3 regions of the Latilactobacillus parafuchuensis genome follow, and region 1 is predicted to be linked to each of the others. Evidence: predicted binding sites of a transcription regulator. Region 1 holds the regulator's gene; each other region holds the start of a gene.

The links. The regulator HrcA, encoded in region 1, represses chaperone genes, less so after heat shock. The targets are predictions, from matches to a motif close to TTAGCACTCNNNNNNNNNGAGTGCTAA.
Region 2: a site for HrcA is predicted at 1,015-1,041, ahead of groES (co-chaperone GroES). Genes of this name have one in related genera too.
Region 3: a site for HrcA is predicted at 2,957-2,983, ahead of ACVPPQ_RS04390 (Hsp20/alpha crystallin family protein). Genes of this name have one in related genera too.

What each region holds. Positions count from the first base shown of each region.
Region 1 is NZ_CM143875.1:1,717,464-1,723,160, forward strand. Features, by position in the region: gene truB (tRNA pseudouridine(55) synthase TruB) at 1-103, shown strand, start outside; gene ribF (riboflavin biosynthesis protein RibF) at 122-1,069, shown strand; gene hemW (radical SAM family heme chaperone HemW) at 1,074-2,213, shown strand; gene hrcA (heat-inducible transcriptional repressor HrcA) at 2,729-3,787, shown strand; gene grpE (nucleotide exchange factor GrpE) at 3,802-4,380, shown strand; gene dnaK (molecular chaperone DnaK) at 4,416-5,697, shown strand, end outside.
Region 2 is NZ_CM143875.1:470,007-475,703, forward strand. Features, by position in the region: gene groL (chaperonin GroEL) at 1-656, opposite strand, end outside; gene groES (co-chaperone GroES) at 703-987, opposite strand; gene ACVPPQ_RS02635 (lysostaphin resistance A-like protein) at 1,157-1,789, shown strand; gene ACVPPQ_RS02640 (redox-sensing transcriptional repressor Rex) at 1,856-2,506, opposite strand; gene ACVPPQ_RS02645 (ABC-F family ATP-binding cassette domain-containing protein) at 2,704-4,644, shown strand; gene ACVPPQ_RS02650 (PTS sugar transporter subunit IIB) at 4,743-5,060, opposite strand; gene tsaD (tRNA (adenosine(37)-N6)-threonylcarbamoyltransferase complex transferase subunit TsaD) at 5,389-5,697, opposite strand, start outside.
Region 3 is NZ_CM143875.1:848,241-853,937, reverse strand. Features, by position in the region: gene ACVPPQ_RS04415 (AI-2E family transporter) at 1-586, shown strand, start outside; gene ACVPPQ_RS04410 (helix-turn-helix domain-containing protein) at 627-875, opposite strand; gene ACVPPQ_RS04405 (helix-turn-helix domain-containing protein) at 1,049-1,246, shown strand; gene arsC (arsenate reductase (thioredoxin)) at 1,330-1,749, shown strand; gene ACVPPQ_RS04395 (D-alanine--D-alanine ligase family protein) at 1,806-2,858, opposite strand; gene ACVPPQ_RS04390 (Hsp20/alpha crystallin family protein) at 3,052-3,492, shown strand; gene ACVPPQ_RS04385 (ABC transporter ATP-binding protein) at 3,804-4,700, shown strand; gene ACVPPQ_RS04380 (ABC transporter permease) at 4,693-5,697, shown strand, end outside.

The DNA.
Region 1 (5,697 bases):
GACTTATCAAGGGCACATTAAAGCCATCTACCAATTGGACGCTGGTCAAGCCCACGTTTATCGACCATTTAAAATGTATTTACAAAATCAAGGTACTCATTAAAAAAATCAGGTGAAAAACATGCAAGTCATTGAATTAGTTCATCCCTATGCACCCACTCAAATCAAGCCAACACCAGTGGTTTTAGCGTTAGGCTTTTTTGATGGGGTTCATCGTGCGCACCAAGCCGTGATTGAAACGGCGCAAAAAGTGGCACGCAAAAAAAAGATGCCTTTAGCGGTCATGACGTTTAATATTCATCCCGCGATTGTCTACCGTCACGTGAACGAAGCGAGTTTTCGTTATTTATCGACGACTGAACGCAAGCAAGAATTGATGGCGGACTTAGGCGTTGATATTTTGTACGTCGTGCATTTTAATCCAGCTTTCGCGAAGCTTGCACCCCAAGCGTTTGTCGATCAATACTTGGTTGCCCTACACGCTGATACGGTGGTTGCTGGTTTTGATTATACGTATGGGCAAAGAGCAGTTGCGAATATGCAGACGCTCGCGTCATACGCACAGAACCGTTTTGAAATTGTAACGGTGGCTGAACATGATTATCAAGGCACTAAAATTGGCTCCACCTTAATTCGAGAAGAACTCGATCGCGGTCAGATTGATGCCGCTAACCAATTATTAGGGTATATTTATCGAACAACTGGCGAGGTTGTTCACGGTGAAGCGCGTGGGCGCGAACTCGGCTTTCCAACGGCTAATATTGCCGCAACCCAGCCCGAACGGTTACCAGGGATTGGCATTTATGCTGTCCGGATGTTTGTCCGTGAGCAATGGTATCTGGGGATGGCTTCGATTGGCCGCAACGTGACGTTTCATGATGATAACCCGGTCACGGTTGAAATTAACTTGCTCGATTTTAACGGCGACATCTATGATGAAACGGTTAAAGTCGAATGGCACCACTATTTGCGTGGCGAAGTGAAGTTTGAATCGGCCGCACAATTAATTGAACAGCTCCATCAAGATAAAGCTGATACACGAGCGTATTTTAAAGAATTAGAGGGGTAATTAAATGGCGGGTGCTTATATCCATATCCCATTTTGTGAACATATTTGTTATTATTGTGATTTCAACAAGGTTTTTATTGAGGGCCAACCGGTTGATGATTATGTCGACATGTTAATCCGTGAATTCCAACTAGTAATGGCGGAACATCCTGATGAACCCATTGAAACGATTTACGTGGGTGGTGGGACACCAACGACGCTCTCACCAGCGCAACTGCAACGGCTATTAGATGGTATTCATCAATATTTACCATTTAAAGGTGGCGAATTCACCTTTGAAGCCAATCCCAACGATTTACAAAACACTGCGAAGTTGCAGGTTCTTAAGGACAACGGTGTCAATCGTTTAAGTATTGGGGTCCAATCGTTTAATGATCAAATACTGAAAAAGATTGGGCGGATTCATCGCAGTGCGGATGTTTATCGCGCAATTGATAATGCACGGCAAGTCGGTTTTGAGAATATCAGTATTGATCTGATTTTTAGATTGCCTGATCAAAGTGAAGAAGATTTTATGGATAGTCTAACCAAAGCGTTGGCGCTTGATTTGCCGCACTATTCAACCTATTCGTTAATTCTGGAACGCAAAACGATATTCTATAATTTAATGCGCCAAGGTAAGTTACGTTTACCATCGCAAGACGTCGAAGCGCATATGTATCAAGCGGCGATTGATAGTTTCCAAAAGGCGGGTTTAGAACAATATGAAATCAGTAATTTTGCCAAACCCGGTTATCAATCAGCCCATAATTTAACGTATTGGCGCAATGAAAAGTATTTCGGTTTTGGGGCGGGTGCTTTTGGTTATCTAGGCAAAGATCGCTATCATAATTTTGGCCCGATTCAACAGTATCTGGAACCGTTACACGACAATAAAGTGCCAGTGATTGAACGTCATGTCTTACCGTTAACCGAACAGATGGAAGAGGAATTATTCTTAGGATTGCGAACGATGCAAGGCGTGTCGATCCAACGGTTTCAAGAAAAATTCAAAATGCCACTCCAAGCCGTTTACGGTGATACCGTAGCCACGCAGATTGCGAAAGGTTATTTAAAACAAGAAGGCGACTGGTTACGCCTAACGGAATCCGGCAAGTTCCTAGGCAACGAAGTCTTCCAAGAATTTCTGTTAGACGAATACTAAGTGCTGAACAAGCCGATAAGCTTCTGAGTATAGCTTAATATCGCGGATTATGACGGTTTATGTCATGATTCGTGATATGTTGCTAGACGGAAGAAGCTGGCTTGAGAAGCACGTTAAAGAAACGAAGTGCTGGTTCGAACTGGTCAGACTTTGAGGATTAACCTAAAAGCGATAATTATGGGTGTTTTTACCCATAATTGTTGCTTTGTAGTTAACCGGAAAAGGCTAGTTCGGGAAGCACGTTAAGGAAAATAAGCGCTAGTTCGAGCTGCTCAGATTTTGAACATTAACCGAAGCTAGATGCAAAAAGGCTGTTCAACCAAATCATTTTGGTTGAACAGCCTCTTTGTTTGGCATCGCTCTGACTGGAGACTGGTCGCCTATCAGCCTCAAGACCGATTTTGCTGAAAATGGTAAAAAAAGCGGTCCGATTCTTGACTTTATTTGACGTTCTTGCTATATTAATACTTGTAATTAGCACTCGTAATAATCAAGTGCTAAAAAGAGGTGATAACATGCTGACCGAAAGACAATTAATGATTCTTAAAGAAATTATTCGTCTTTTTACCGAGAGTGGTCAGCCGGTGGGTTCTAAAAAGTTAATGGCAGAATTACCAATGCACGTCAGTTCGGCAACGATTCGGAATGACATGGCTGATTTGGAGAGTGTCGGGTTGATTGAAAAAACCCATTCTTCTTCCGGTCGAGTGCCTTCGATGAAGGGGTATCGTTATTATCTAGATCACCTGATTCAACCGGCAACGCTCAATCCAATTGATGTCGCGACGGTGCAACAATCGTTTGGTCATCGTTATCATAAGATTGATGAAATTGTGTCCCAATCAGCGAATATTTTATCCAACCTAACCAGCTACACGGCGATTACGTTAGGCCCGGAAGTCGCTGAGATTCGTTTAACCGGTTTTCGATTGGTACCGCTCAGTAATCACCAGGTGATGGCGATTATTGTCACGAGTGCCGGGACGGTTGATAATCAAGTCTTCTCGATTTCGCAACATATTTCGGGAGACGAGCTTGAAAAGGCGATTCGGATTATCAACGAACATCTGGTCGGTCTACCGTTAACGGTGGTCAGTCAGAAGTTGAAGACGGAAGTCCCCGCACTGTTAACGCAGTACATGGCTTCCCCAGGTGGTTTCTTGAATATCTTCGATGATGTTTTGAAACAAGCCTCTCAGGAACGGTTATACGTTGGTGGACAGATGAATTTGTTGAACTTCTCGCAGTTTGCGGATGTTGATCAACTGAAGTCAATCTATAATATCATTAATCAATCAGACGATTTAGCGAAGTTGTTGGATTTGTCACCCGGCAGTGCCAACAATCAGGTTCAAGTCCGATTAGGCGATGAGATGACCAATGAGCTCTTGAAGAATTACAGTCTGATGACTGTCAATTACGATGTTGGCGAACATGGTCAAGGTCTGATTGCTTTATTAGGCCCCACTAGCATGCCTTATTCACGGATGATCGGTTTATTAGACGTCTTCCGTGAAGAATTAGCGAGAAAACTAATTGATTATTACGCCGATTTTGACGATAATCAAACTTAAAGGAGTGTGTTTGTTTGACAGAGCAAGACCAATCAGTAGACGAAACTAAGACACCGGTTGAACCAGCGGAACCAACCACTGAAACACCGGAGCAAGTAGTTGAAACTGATAAGACAGAAGCCACTGAAGAAGTTGTGGAAGATCAACCTTTAGTTGACTTACAAAAGAAGTATGACGATTTAGAAGATAGCTATTTACGCTCACAAGCTGAAATTAAAAATATGCACGCCCGCCATCAAAAAGAACAAGCCAGCTTGTTGAAATATGATGGTCAAGCGTTAGCTAAAGATGTTTTACCTGTTTTAGATAATTTAGAACGGGCCTTAGCAACTGAAGCAACTGATGATAATGGTGAACAACTTAAAAAAGGCGTTCAAATGACTTATGATCACATGCTTAACGCGCTAAAAGACCACGGCGTTCAAGAAATTGAGGCCGCGGGCAAAACCTTTGATCCGACCATTCATCAAGCCGTCCAAACGGTGGCTGTTGAAGGAGATCAAAAAGCAGACACAGTCGTTCAAGTTTTCCAAAAAGGTTATTATTTGAAAGACCGTGTTTTACGCCCAGCAATGGTCGTTGTCGCACAATAATTAATTAAAAAATTTAAAAAAAGAGGGAATTAATAATGAGTAAAGTAATTGGTATTGATTTAGGCACAACAAACTCAGCAGTTGCCGTATTAGAAGGCGGCCAACCAAAGATTATTACAAATCCAGAAGGCGCACGGACAACACCATCTGTCGTTTCATTCAAGAATGGTGAAATCCAAGTTGGTGAAGTGGCTAAACGCCAAGCAATCACTAACCCAGACACAATCGCATCAATCAAACGTCATATCGGCGAAGCTGGTTACAAAGTCACAGTTGGCGATAAGACTTATACACCACAAGAAGTTTCAGCAATGATTCTCCAATACATCAAGAAATTCTCTGAAGATTATCTTGGTGAAGAAGTCACTGAAGCGGTTATTACAGTGCCTGCTTACTTCAATGATTCACAACGTCAAGCGACTAAAGATGCTGGTAAGATTGCCGGTCTTGAAGTTAAACGGATTATCAACGAACCAACAGCTTCAGCTTTAGCTTACGGTTTAGACAAGACTGAACAAGAAGAAAAAGTTTTAGTTTATGACCTTGGTGGTGGTACTTTTGACGTTTCCGTCCTTGAATTAGGCGACGGTGTCTTCCAAGTGCTATCAACAAATGGTGATACACATTTAGGTGGGGATGATTTCGATGACGCCATTATTGCTTGGTTAGTTGAAAAATTCAAAGCTGAAAATGGCATTGATTTATCAAAAGACAAGATGGCTATGCAACGTCTAAAAGATGCTGCTGAAAAAGCTAAAAAAGATTTATCTGGTGTCACAAGCACTCAAATCAGCTTGCCATTTATCTCAGCTGGCGATAACGGCCCAATGCATTTGGAAATGACTTTATCACGTGCTGAATTTGATAAATTAACATCTGACTTAGTTGATCGTACTCGTATTCCTGTTCAAAACGCATTGAAAGATGCTGGTTTAACAGATAATGATATCGACAAAGTTATCTTAAATGGTGGTTCAACTCGGATTCCTGCTGTTCAAGAAGCCGTTAAAAACTGGACTGGCAAAGAACCAGATCATTCAATCAACCCTGACGAAGCCGTTGCAATCGGTGCTGCTGTTCAAGGCGGCGTTATCTCAGGTGATGTGAAGGATGTCGTATTACTTGACGTAACACCTTTATCATTAGGGATTGAAACAATGGGCGGTGTCTTCACTAAATTAATCGACCGGAATACAACGATTCCTACAAGTAAGGCTCAAACATTCTCAACTGCTGCTGACAATCAACCAGCCGTTGATATCCACGTCTTACAGGGTGAACGTCCAATGGCCGCTGATAACAAGACATTAGGTCGTT
Region 2 (5,697 bases), 1.0 Mb from region 1:
AAGATGTATGGGTTGTCGAGATCGGCTTCCATCTTGTCGTTATCAGTCACCATATATTGTGATAAATAACCACGATCGAATTGCATCCCTTCAACGACGCTTAATTCAGTGTCAATCCCTTTTGATTCTTCAACCGTGATGACACCGTCGTTACCGACTTTTTCCATGGCATCGGCGATTAACTGTCCAGTTTCTTTATTATCAGATGAGACAGCCGCTACTTGGGCAATAGCTTCTTTACTTTCAACGGGATGTGAAATTTCGTGTAATTTTTTAACCGCTGTTTTAGTGGCTAGTTCAATCCCACGACGGATGCCAACAGGATTAGCGCCGGCAGTCACGTTCTTCATGCCTTCGCGAATAATCGCTTGGGCTAAAACGGTGGCCGTAGTTGTCCCATCACCAGCGATATCGTTGGTTTTAGAAGCAACTTCTGCAACCAATTTAGCGCCCATATTTTCGAAATGATCTTCCAATTCGATGGCTTTAGCGATTGTGACACCATCATTGGTAATTTCAGGTGAACCGTACGCTTTTTCCAAAACGACGTTGCGGCCTTTAGGTCCTAAAGTTGTTTTAACGGTATTTGCTAATTGATCAACACCCGCTAACATTTTTGAACGAGCATCTTCTGAAAATTTAAGTTCTTTTGCCATAATTATTTCACCTCATTAAATATTTTTGTAACGATTTATATTTGATTTATTCAACAATTGCCATGATATCTTTAGCATGTAAAACTAAATATGAAGCGCCGGCATAGTCCACTTCTGAGCCAGCATATTTATCATAGAGGACTTCATCATCCACTTTGACGGATAACGGTATTCTTTGGCCGTCATTAGTAAAGGTTCCTTCACCGACTGCAACAACTTTACCAGTTTGTGGTTTTTGTTTCGCATTGCTGGCTAACACAATCCCACCAACGGTTTGTTCTTCTTCGTCTTTAACTGCGATAATCACGCGATCTTCTAATGGTTTTAACACTTAAAATCCCTCCATCACTTTTTCTTTTTAGCACTCTCGTAATTCAAGTGCTAATTACATTTTTTATCATAGCATTTTTTCAGAACATTGCAAGTATTTTGCTGGCACTTTGCATTTCGAGTGCTAATACGCTAAACTATTGTCACATCAACCTTTGAGGAGATACGTGATGACTTTATACAAACAAAATTTTAGAATTATTTTAACTTATTTAATCGTGCTCGTCTTACCGAGTGCTTGTGCGCAACTTTTCAAGCTAACACCGCAAATTTTCTTATTAACAACTGTCTTTGACTTGATTGGTGCGATTGGGTTGTTACTATTCAATCAGCACCGCCCAATCAATTCATTAGAACACCAACCATTACCACTCAAAAAAGGCATTATGTGGGGAATTTGTGGGATTCTCCTAACCTTACTGGTCCAAGTGCTCGCCGGAATTGTGGATCATCTAATTTTTAAGAATTCGGCTAACTCGTTAAACACGATTACGTTGATGACCGCGATGCGCCAACAACCGTGGCTCATTTTAGCCGTCACGATTGCCGCACCCGTGATGGAAGAAATTGTTTTTCGCGGTGCCATCTTCGGCGGTTTGGCCGGCACCATTAACCCGCTTTGGGCTGCTTTAATTTCTAGCTTATTATTTAGTTTACTGCACCAAGACGGTCATCTGATTATCTACGCAGCCATTGGTTTGTTTCTATGCTGGCTCTACCGCAAGACTGGTTCACTATACACGACCATCATCAGCCACGCTGGTATGAATCTACTCGTGACGCTAACCTATCTATTCCGTTAAAAAAAATAGCGTCTAAGCAAGCTATCTAATGCTGGATAACTTGTTTAAACGCTATTTTAAAGGCGACTATTGTTCTGTTTTGGTTTCGTCGTTATAATTGTCTAAGAAATAAATTAAAGTTTGTAATTCCTTGGCCAAATCAACGTTTTGAATCCGAATCCCCTTGGGTACTGAAATTCGAATCGGTGTAAAGTTCATGATGCCTTTAATCCCGGCTTCGACCAAATCGTCAGTGACTTTTTGAGCGACATCAATTGGCACCGTTAAAATTACGATTTCAATTTGTTGGTTTTTTAATTCTTGAACCATTTCGGCCATTGGGTAAACCGGTACACCCGTTTGAATCGTGCCGATTAATTCTTCTTTAACATCAAAAGCGGCGCTGATCCGAATATTATTGGTTTGGCGGAAATTATAATTTAAAAGCGCATGGCCTAAATTACCCACCCCAATCAAAGCGACATTCGTTAAACGGTCTTGATTTAAAGTCTTCTTAAAAAAGTTTAATAATGATTCAACGTCATAACCATAGCCCCGTTTACCTAACGCCCCGAAATATGAAAAATCGCGACGAATCGTTGCACTATCCACTTTAACTGCTTCAGATAGTTCGGTAGATGAAATTTTTGCCGTGCCTGCATTATTCAAAAAATTCAAATAGCGATAATATAAAGGTAAACGTTTCGCTGTGGCTCTTGGAATTTTATTTTCAGCCATTTTGGAACCTCCATTTATTTTTTGCTTGTGAAATTTAGCGTTGTACGCTATTGAAATCATACTGAATTTTCTTGTGAAAAGCAATTAATTTACAATTTCACCAGTCAAACCTTTAAATCTGTTATGATAAGTAAAGTTGCCCCACTAATTTCTTAAATTTAAGCTTCTTAAACCACTATACGAAAGGAATTTTTATCGTGATATTACTGCAAGTTCAACAAGTTGCGCGCCATTTCGGTGGCGATTACTTATTTAAAAATGCTCAATTAGAAGTCCAAGACCACGCTCGGGTCGCTTTAGTCGGCCCCAACGGTGCTGGTAAATCAACATTGCTCAAAATGATTGCCGGCATCACCACGCCCGATGACGGCCAAATCATTCTGGGTAAAAACGTCCAAGTCGGCTACTTAGCCCAAGACAGCGGCCTCAGTTCAGAACGAACCATTTACGCTGAAATGCTAACCATCTTTGAACCATTACGCAAAATGGAACAACAAATGCACGCGCTTGAATCAGCCATTGCTGATTCGAGCACTGACCATGCAAATGCTGACTACGCAGATTTATTAAAACGCTACGATCAAATTCAACATGATTTCACAGAAGCTAACGGTTACGGTTACGAAGCCGAGATTCGTGGTGTGCTCCACGGTTTCCAATTTCCCGAAGAAACATTCGAAAAACCAATCAGCACGCTTTCTGGTGGCGAACGATCGCGTTTAGCCCTCGCTAAATTATTATTAGCTAAAAAAGACGTTTTAATTTTAGACGAACCCACCAACCATTTGGATATCGAAACCTTAACTTGGTTAGAAAATTATCTGCAAACTTACCCCGGCGCCTTACTAACGGTTTCACATGACCGTTACTTCCTCGATAAAATTACCAAGGAAGTTTATGATATGAGCCGCCATACATTAACGCATTACACCGGCAATTACAGTCATTTTTTAACCCTAAAAGCCGATAACCTGACGTTAGAATGGAAGGCCTTCGAAAAACAACAAGCCGAAATTGAAAAATTACAAACGTTCGTCGATAAAAATATTGTCCGCGCCAGCTCGACTAAACAAGCCCAAAGTCGGCGTAAACAACTCGAAAAAATGGATAAGCTGGATCGGCCGCAAAATGATGCCGCTAAAATCCATTTCCATTTTGAAACCGACCAACCGAGTGGTAATGAAGTTTTAAAAGTCACCGAGGCTGCGGTTGGCTATCAACCCGATAAAATTATGGTTGAACCGATTAATTTCGAAGTCAATCGCCAAGAACGACTAGCAATTATCGGCCCCAATGGGATTGGTAAATCAACCCTTCTCAAAAGTGTGCTCCACAAAATTCCATTTATCAAAGGTCAAGAAAAATTAGGCAGTAACGTGTCGGTCGGTTATTACGACCAAGAACAACGGAACCTGCACGCTAACAAAACCGTCTTAGAAGAATTGTGGGACGATCACCGGACCACCCCCGAAAAAGAAATTCGGACGTTACTCGGTAGTTTCCTCTTCAGTGGCGACGATGTCTTAAAAGTCGTTTCACAATTAAGCGGTGGCGAAAAAGCCCGCCTACTGTTGACTAAATTGGCGCTGAATCACGATAACTTCCTGATCATGGATGAACCGACTAACCATTTAGATATCGATAGTAAGGAAGTCCTTGAAACGGCCTTGCGTGACTTTAACGGTACCGTCCTATTCGTTTCCCATGACCGCTATTTTATCAACCAAGTCGCGACCGGTATTATTGAATTATCCGATACCGGCAGTAAACGTTATTTGGGCGATTACGATTATTATCTAGCCAAAAAAGCGGAGGAAGAAGCGTTCGCTGCTGCTGATGCGCCAATGGCCACCACTCAAACAATCGTCACTGCACAAGATGGTTACAAAGCTAGCAAAGAAACCCAACGCGCCCAACGCAAATTAGCGCGTTTAGTGGAACAGCTTGAAAATCAGATGGCCGATTTGGAACAACAAGCCACTGCAATCCAAGAAGAAATGGCCCAAAGTGAGACGATCATTAAACCCTTAGTCCTCCAAGAATTACAACAAAAACTCGAAACGGTTCAAGCCCAATTAGCCCAAACTGAATCCGAATGGGAAGAACAAGCCCTCGCACTTGAAGGTTTATCTGACTAAAAAAGCACGAACCAAAAAATGGTTGATTCCGAACATTGGAATCAACCATTTTTGAGTTTAGTATTTAATTAACTGTGTGAGGTCACAGTTAATTGAGATTATTTGATTAAAGCTAATCCTTGTTTCAAGACAGTTGCGCCATCCATCATACCGTATGATTTCATATCAATAACTTCAACGCCAATCCCTTTAGGAGCCAATTTTTCTTTAAATTGACCTTCCATAAAGCGGACTTGAGGTCCTAATAATACGCAGTCAATTGTTTTAGATTCTAATTGATTGTCTGCATCTGAAGCACCAGTTGCAAAGATTTCAACGTCAATTCCTTGTTCTTCAGCTGCTTTTTGCATTTTTGTCACTAATAAACTCGTTGACATTCCTGCTGCACAACATAACATGATTGTTTTTTCTGCCATAATAAATTACCCCTTAAGTTTTAATATTGAATTGATAGAAAGGACGCAATGTTTTAAAAGCGTTTTCAATTTTCTATATTTTTAGTATAAGCGCTTTCTTTAATTTTGTCAAATAATTGTTATTTAAAATAAAAACAGCCCTAATCCTAAGCAATACACCGATTATTCAATAAAATCATCCGTTATTTTATTAATTGAAAATAAAAAAGATTGCCCTTAATGCGCTAAAATTAAATAAATAATTTTCGTCGACGCGCGCCAAAAGACATCAATTGCCGTTCAACTCAAAAAAAGCTGATTATCCTGATAGTTCAGGATAATCAGCTTTTTATACTTCTGCTTGGTATGGAAAATCTAATCCCGGAATCGCATTTAAAGTTAAATCGGCTAACGTGCCTTTGCGCAATGCAATGTGTGCAGCCGCCCCAATCATTGCGCCATTATCCCCGCACAATCGTAATGGTGGCATGATTAATTGCAATTCGGGCATCTGGGCTTGAATCGCACTGGTTAATGCTTCACGTAACCCTTGATTCGCCGCAACACCACCGGCAACGACTAATTGTTTGACTTGCAATTTTTGAGCTGCCTTCAGCGTTTTAGTCACCAAGACTTCGATCACACTAGCTTGAAAACT
Region 3 (5,697 bases), 870 kb from region 1:
ATCGTTCATCTTAAGTTTCTTCTACACGATTGAACTGAACCAACTCAGTCAATTCGGTCAACTCTTTTTGAAAAGTACTTATGGCTGGTTCTTTCAAGACATTTATTATTTCGCTAAAAAGTTCGTCAATACGTTTGGCGTGGTGATTGAAGCGCAACTCTTCATCGCGGTGGTCAATACGGTTCTGACGACGATCACGTTAACCATTATGAAAATGCCGAATGTGCCAAGTTTGGCGATTATGATCTTCTTATTGTCGATGATTCCGGTTGCCGGTGTGATTATCTCGTGTGTACCGCTGTGTATCATCGCCTTTTCAGTCGGTGGGATTCAATTTGTCGCGTATATCTTAATCATGATTGTCGCGATTCATACGTTAGAAACTTACGTCTTGAATCCAAGGTTTATGTCGAGCAAGACTCAATTACCAATCTTCTTCACGTTTGTAATCTTGTTTGCGGCTGAACGGTTCTTAGGGACGTGGGGCTTAATTGTGGGAATTCCAATTTTTACGTTCTTCTTAGATATTCTAGGGGTCAAAACGATTGGCAAGCAAAACCAACCGACTGACATTAAAATTGAATAGTAACAATCAAAAATCGGTTAAACGCTGCTTATGCTTGCGTTTAACCGATTTTTTTGGGTGCTGATTGGCGATGGCTATCCGCGACGGTGGTTGCCAGTTGATTCAAGTCGATTTGTAGTTCGGTCGCCACGATAAAGAGTGTTTTTAATGCTGGAGCGGCGCCTTTTTCCCAGCGATAAATCATCGAGCTGCTGACTTTAATCTGATAATTTGCGGTTAACTGGTCGGCGAGTTGTTGCATCGTTAAGTTTAGCGCAAGCCGTTTGTCGTGCAATAATTGGCCAAACATTAAATTCACCTTCTTCTAGAATTAAAAATAATTAGATAACATTAATTATATGACAAAATACGTCAAAAAGTTATCATTTTCCTATAAAAAGTCGAATTGACAAGTTTATGGAGATGACGTAACATTCCTAATGTGGAACAAAATGTATCAATATTCTTTTGGGGGTGCCAACTTTGGCAGAGAAGTTATTTGTTTTATCAGGTTATTTGAAGAGTCATGATTTAAAACAACAAGTCGTCGCCGATGTGCTAGGGAAGACATTAACGACGGCTAATCGGAAGATTCGTGGTAAGATTCCGTTTACGGTGAAAGAAATTCAGTCGTTACATGATGAACTTGATATTCCAATCTCAGTTTTTTTTGATAAATAAGCTAAAAGGTCAATTCGCAATTCGGATTGGCCTTTTGTGTTGTATAATGATTATCCAATCTAAATTGAAATGAGGTCGTTAAGATGCCCCAAATTTATTTTTTATGTACGGGTAATTCCTGTCGGAGCCAGATGGCGGAAGGTTTTGGTAAAACCTTGCTAGGGCCTGATTGGCAAGTGGCGAGTGCCGGAATTGAAACGCACGGTTTAAACCCGGTTGCTGTTCAAGTAATGGCCGAAAAAGACATCGATATTTCAACTCAGCAATCGCAGTTAATCGACAATGATTATTTACAAAGTTGTGATTTAGTCGTGACGTTATGTGGTGATGCGCGTGATAAGTGTCCGATGACGCCCCCTAATATCCAACGGATTCATTGGCCGTTGCCGGATCCAGCCGCTTTTGACGGGGATGATGAGGCTAAATTAAACCAATTTAGAAGTGTGCGCGACCAAATTGAAACAGCAATCAGTCATTTAAGCAAACAAAAAGACGGCCAATAAGGTCGCCTTTTTGTTTGATAACGTGCTTTTGGGTTGCTAGCCGCAACTCAACACACTTATTTATTTTTCAATAATTCTAATTTACCGTTAACGATCATTTCACAGAGGTCGGGGTAACTAATCCCAACAACTTCGGCTTCTTGCGGAATTAATGATAAGGGGGTCATACCAGGTAACGTGTTACCTTCGATGACGAACAACCCATTTTCAGGACTCCAGAAGAAATCAATCCGTGCGTAATTTGTGAGGCCAAGTGCTTGCATCGCATCTAGCGCCATTTGTTTCATCGCATCGTGGACATCATCCGGTAAATCGTTCGGTGGTGTGATGAATTGTGTTGTGTTACCTGTCACGAATTTATGTTCAAAGTCGTACCAACCGTCGTTAACGACGATTTCGATGGCGGGTAATGGTTGGCCATTAACGACGCCTAATGAGAATTCGCGACCTTTAATGAATTCTTCAATTAAAGCAGTCGTGTCAAAACGGAGTGCATCTTCAACGGCTGGTTTTAATTCGCCTTCATTGTGGACGATGTGGGTGCCGACACTTGACCCACCGTTACTAGGTTTAACGACAACGGGGTATTCAAATGGGACCGCTGGAATCGCTTGGTTCCGATAAGCGGCTACGAAACGGGCCGTTGGAATTTGATTATAAAGTAAAATTTCTTTTGAAACTTTTTTGTCCATTGTGACACCAGCGGCTAATGTATCGCTACCGGTATAAGGAATACCAAAGAGATTGAGGACCGCTTGAACCTTACCATCTTCACCATCGCCACCATGCAATGCGAGAAAAACGATATCAGCAGTTTTACAAATTTCTAAGACATTGGGGCCGAACAATTGCGTCGTGCCATCCGTGCGTAACTTGTTGATGTCGTCGTCCGTTAAGACGGCATCGCTGATGTCATAGTCTTTTTCAATGGGATCTGATGAATACAAATCGTCGATTGAATCAACGGCTTGCAAATCGTCACCTAAGAAAAGATCGACAAAAGCAACATCGTGGCCTTTCGTTTGTAATGCGTGCGTAATTTTATGGCCTGACGTTAGTGAAACGTTGCGTTCAGTACTGCGACCGCCCGCTAAAACAACAATTTTCATATGAGTCTACCTCCGAATATTTTTGGAACCTTAAGTATAGCATACATGCGATTAGTGGGGTATCAAAATGAGTTGGATAGGCGCAAAAAAACGCAAAATTAGCACTCGAATATCAAGAGTGCTAATTTCTCGAATTTTCAGAAATACGCCTTATAATAGACTTGTAATCAAATAAAGAAAGGAAGTTTTAGAGATGGCAAACGAATTAATGGATCGTCGTCAAGATTGGCTAGATAGTTTAGTTGGGGATGACTTTTTCAAGAACTTTGGTAAACAATTCTTTGCAATGTCGCCTGAAACTGACAACATGATGCAGACCGACGTCAAAGAAACAGATCAAGCTTACCAATTGACTGTTGATTTACCGGGGTTAGAGAAGAAAGATATTCATGTCGATTATCAAAATGAGACGTTGAAGATTAGTGCGAAACGGGATAGTTTTGATGATCATAGTGATGCGGATGGCAATGTCGTCCAAAGTGAACGGCATTACGGCCGTTTCAGTCGGCAGTTCTATTTACCAGCAGTTGATCGCACCAAGATTAGTGCGAAATACGACAATGGTGTTTTAAACTTAGAATTGCCAAAGCAAGCTGAACAAGCAACCGCGGCTAATCGAATTGAAATTCAATAGTTAATCAAATAAAAGACGAGTTTATGCCAGTAATTTGGCATAAACCCGTCTTTTTTAATGCTGATTGTCGGTATCTTGAGCGCGAAACATTTAGTTGTAGTGTTCCTCATCTTCTTAAATGTTATTCATCAAATCCGCCAAGTTAAATGTAAATCCTACTCAGTCAATTAGCAAAGCAACTCGTTGCTGTCAATCGACATTAAATGATGCATAAAGGTCTTTGGTAACAACGATTAACGGTTGATAAGGGTGTGATTTTCCCGGGGAATATTGTATAGTTAATGTGATTAAGATATTAGGGGGTAGGGACAGTGCTGACACTTTCACATTTATCAAAAAGTTTTGGGGCGATGAAGGCGGTCGATGACGTTTCATTTACGGTTCAACCGGGTGAAATTTTAGGATTAATCGGTCAAAATGGGGCTGGCAAAACGACGACTTTCAGAATGATTTTGAATTTTATGACACCCGATCAAGGGACAATTTTGTGGAAAGGCCACGCGTTCACTAGTCGCGATTACGATCAATTGGGTTATTTACCTGAAGAACGTGGCTTGTACCCAAAGATGACGGTTGAACAACAAATTTTATATTTTGCACAATTGCGGGGCTGTAAAACGGTCGACGTTAAACCGCGGATTGATGACTGGTTAGCGCGGTTTGCCGTTAAGGGCAAACGGACCGATAAAATTAAAGATCTATCAAAAGGCAATCAACAAAAAGTACAGTTGATTGCGACTTTAATTCATGAACCAGCCCTAATCATTTTAGACGAACCGTTTAGTGGTCTCGATCCGGTCAACGCCGGTTTATTGGAAGACGGCATTGAATGGTTGAAAGCTAAAGGCGCTGCGATTATTTTTTCGAGTCATGATATGACCAACGTCGCTAAAATTAGTGATCGGATTGTGATGCTCCGTCAAGGCCAGATTGCCTTGGCTGGAACGGTTGATGAGATTCGGCAACAATTTGGCCGGACGAAGTTATTTTTGGAATCGCCACTGACGCAGACGACGCTCGAAGCATTACCCGGCGTTTCACGTGTAACACCGCATGGCCAACAACTTGAAATCACACTAACCGATGAAGCGGTCGGCCCACAAATCTTTGAACTAGCGACTAAGGCCGGTTATATTCCAGAATTTAGTCAACAGGCCCCTAGTTTAGATGAAATCTTCAGAATAAAGGTGGCGGAAACCAATGACTAAATTTAAGGTGATCTTCAAACAGGTTTTTATGAAGAATATTAAAAGTCCGGCCTATTTAACGATGATTTTAATGCCTGTTTTGTTGCTAGCGGTGATTTTTGGCATTGGGAAAATCATTGATCAGTCACAAACTGCGGCTAAAATTGCGGTAGTCGGCCAAGCGCCTGAAAGTGCGGCGATTCGGCAACTTAAAGGGACCGACTATACAGTTAAACCAGCGATTACGACGGTTAAACAAGCTAAACAGGCGTTAGAAAAAGAACAAATCGATGGCTACTTAACGGTCGATCAACAGGCCCAAATAACTTATTATCAACAACAAGCGAGCCATGATTTTGACCCCAGTACCTTGCAGAATCAAATCAATCAATTACAGTTAGTCACATTGGCAGAAGCGGCCAATGTACCCACTGCCCAAATCAAGCAGTTGATGACGCCGACTACGGTGAAAACGGTCACTGTTTCGGTTGAGGACGGTCAACAAAAAATAGCTCAGAGTCAGAATCAAGATGTCACTCAAATGATTTCATTAGGGATTACAGTCTTAATGTTTGTCTTCATCGTCAATTATGCGGGGATAATTGCCCAGGAAATAGCGACCGAAAAAGGCTCGCGCATTATGGAGATTATTCTATCGAGTGTCTCCGCGACAACCCAATTCTTTGCAAAGGTTGGTGCGATTTTGGCGCTCGTTTTAACCCAAATCGGTGTCTATCTGGTGATTGGGCTGGTCGGTTATCAATTTTTAAAACAGCAAGTCGCGTTGAGGAGTATCTTAAAACAAGTGACGGCCGTCATTTGGACGCCACCGATTTGGTATGCGATTGCCTTTTTAGTGGTCGGTGTTTTACTCTATACCATTATCGCAGCGATGCTCGGTTCGGTGGTTTCACGGATGGATCAAGTTCAACAAGCAATTTCGCCATTGATTATTATGGGAACGCTCAGCTACATGGGCGGCTTTGTGCTAATGTCACACGCAGATATTCCAATCCTA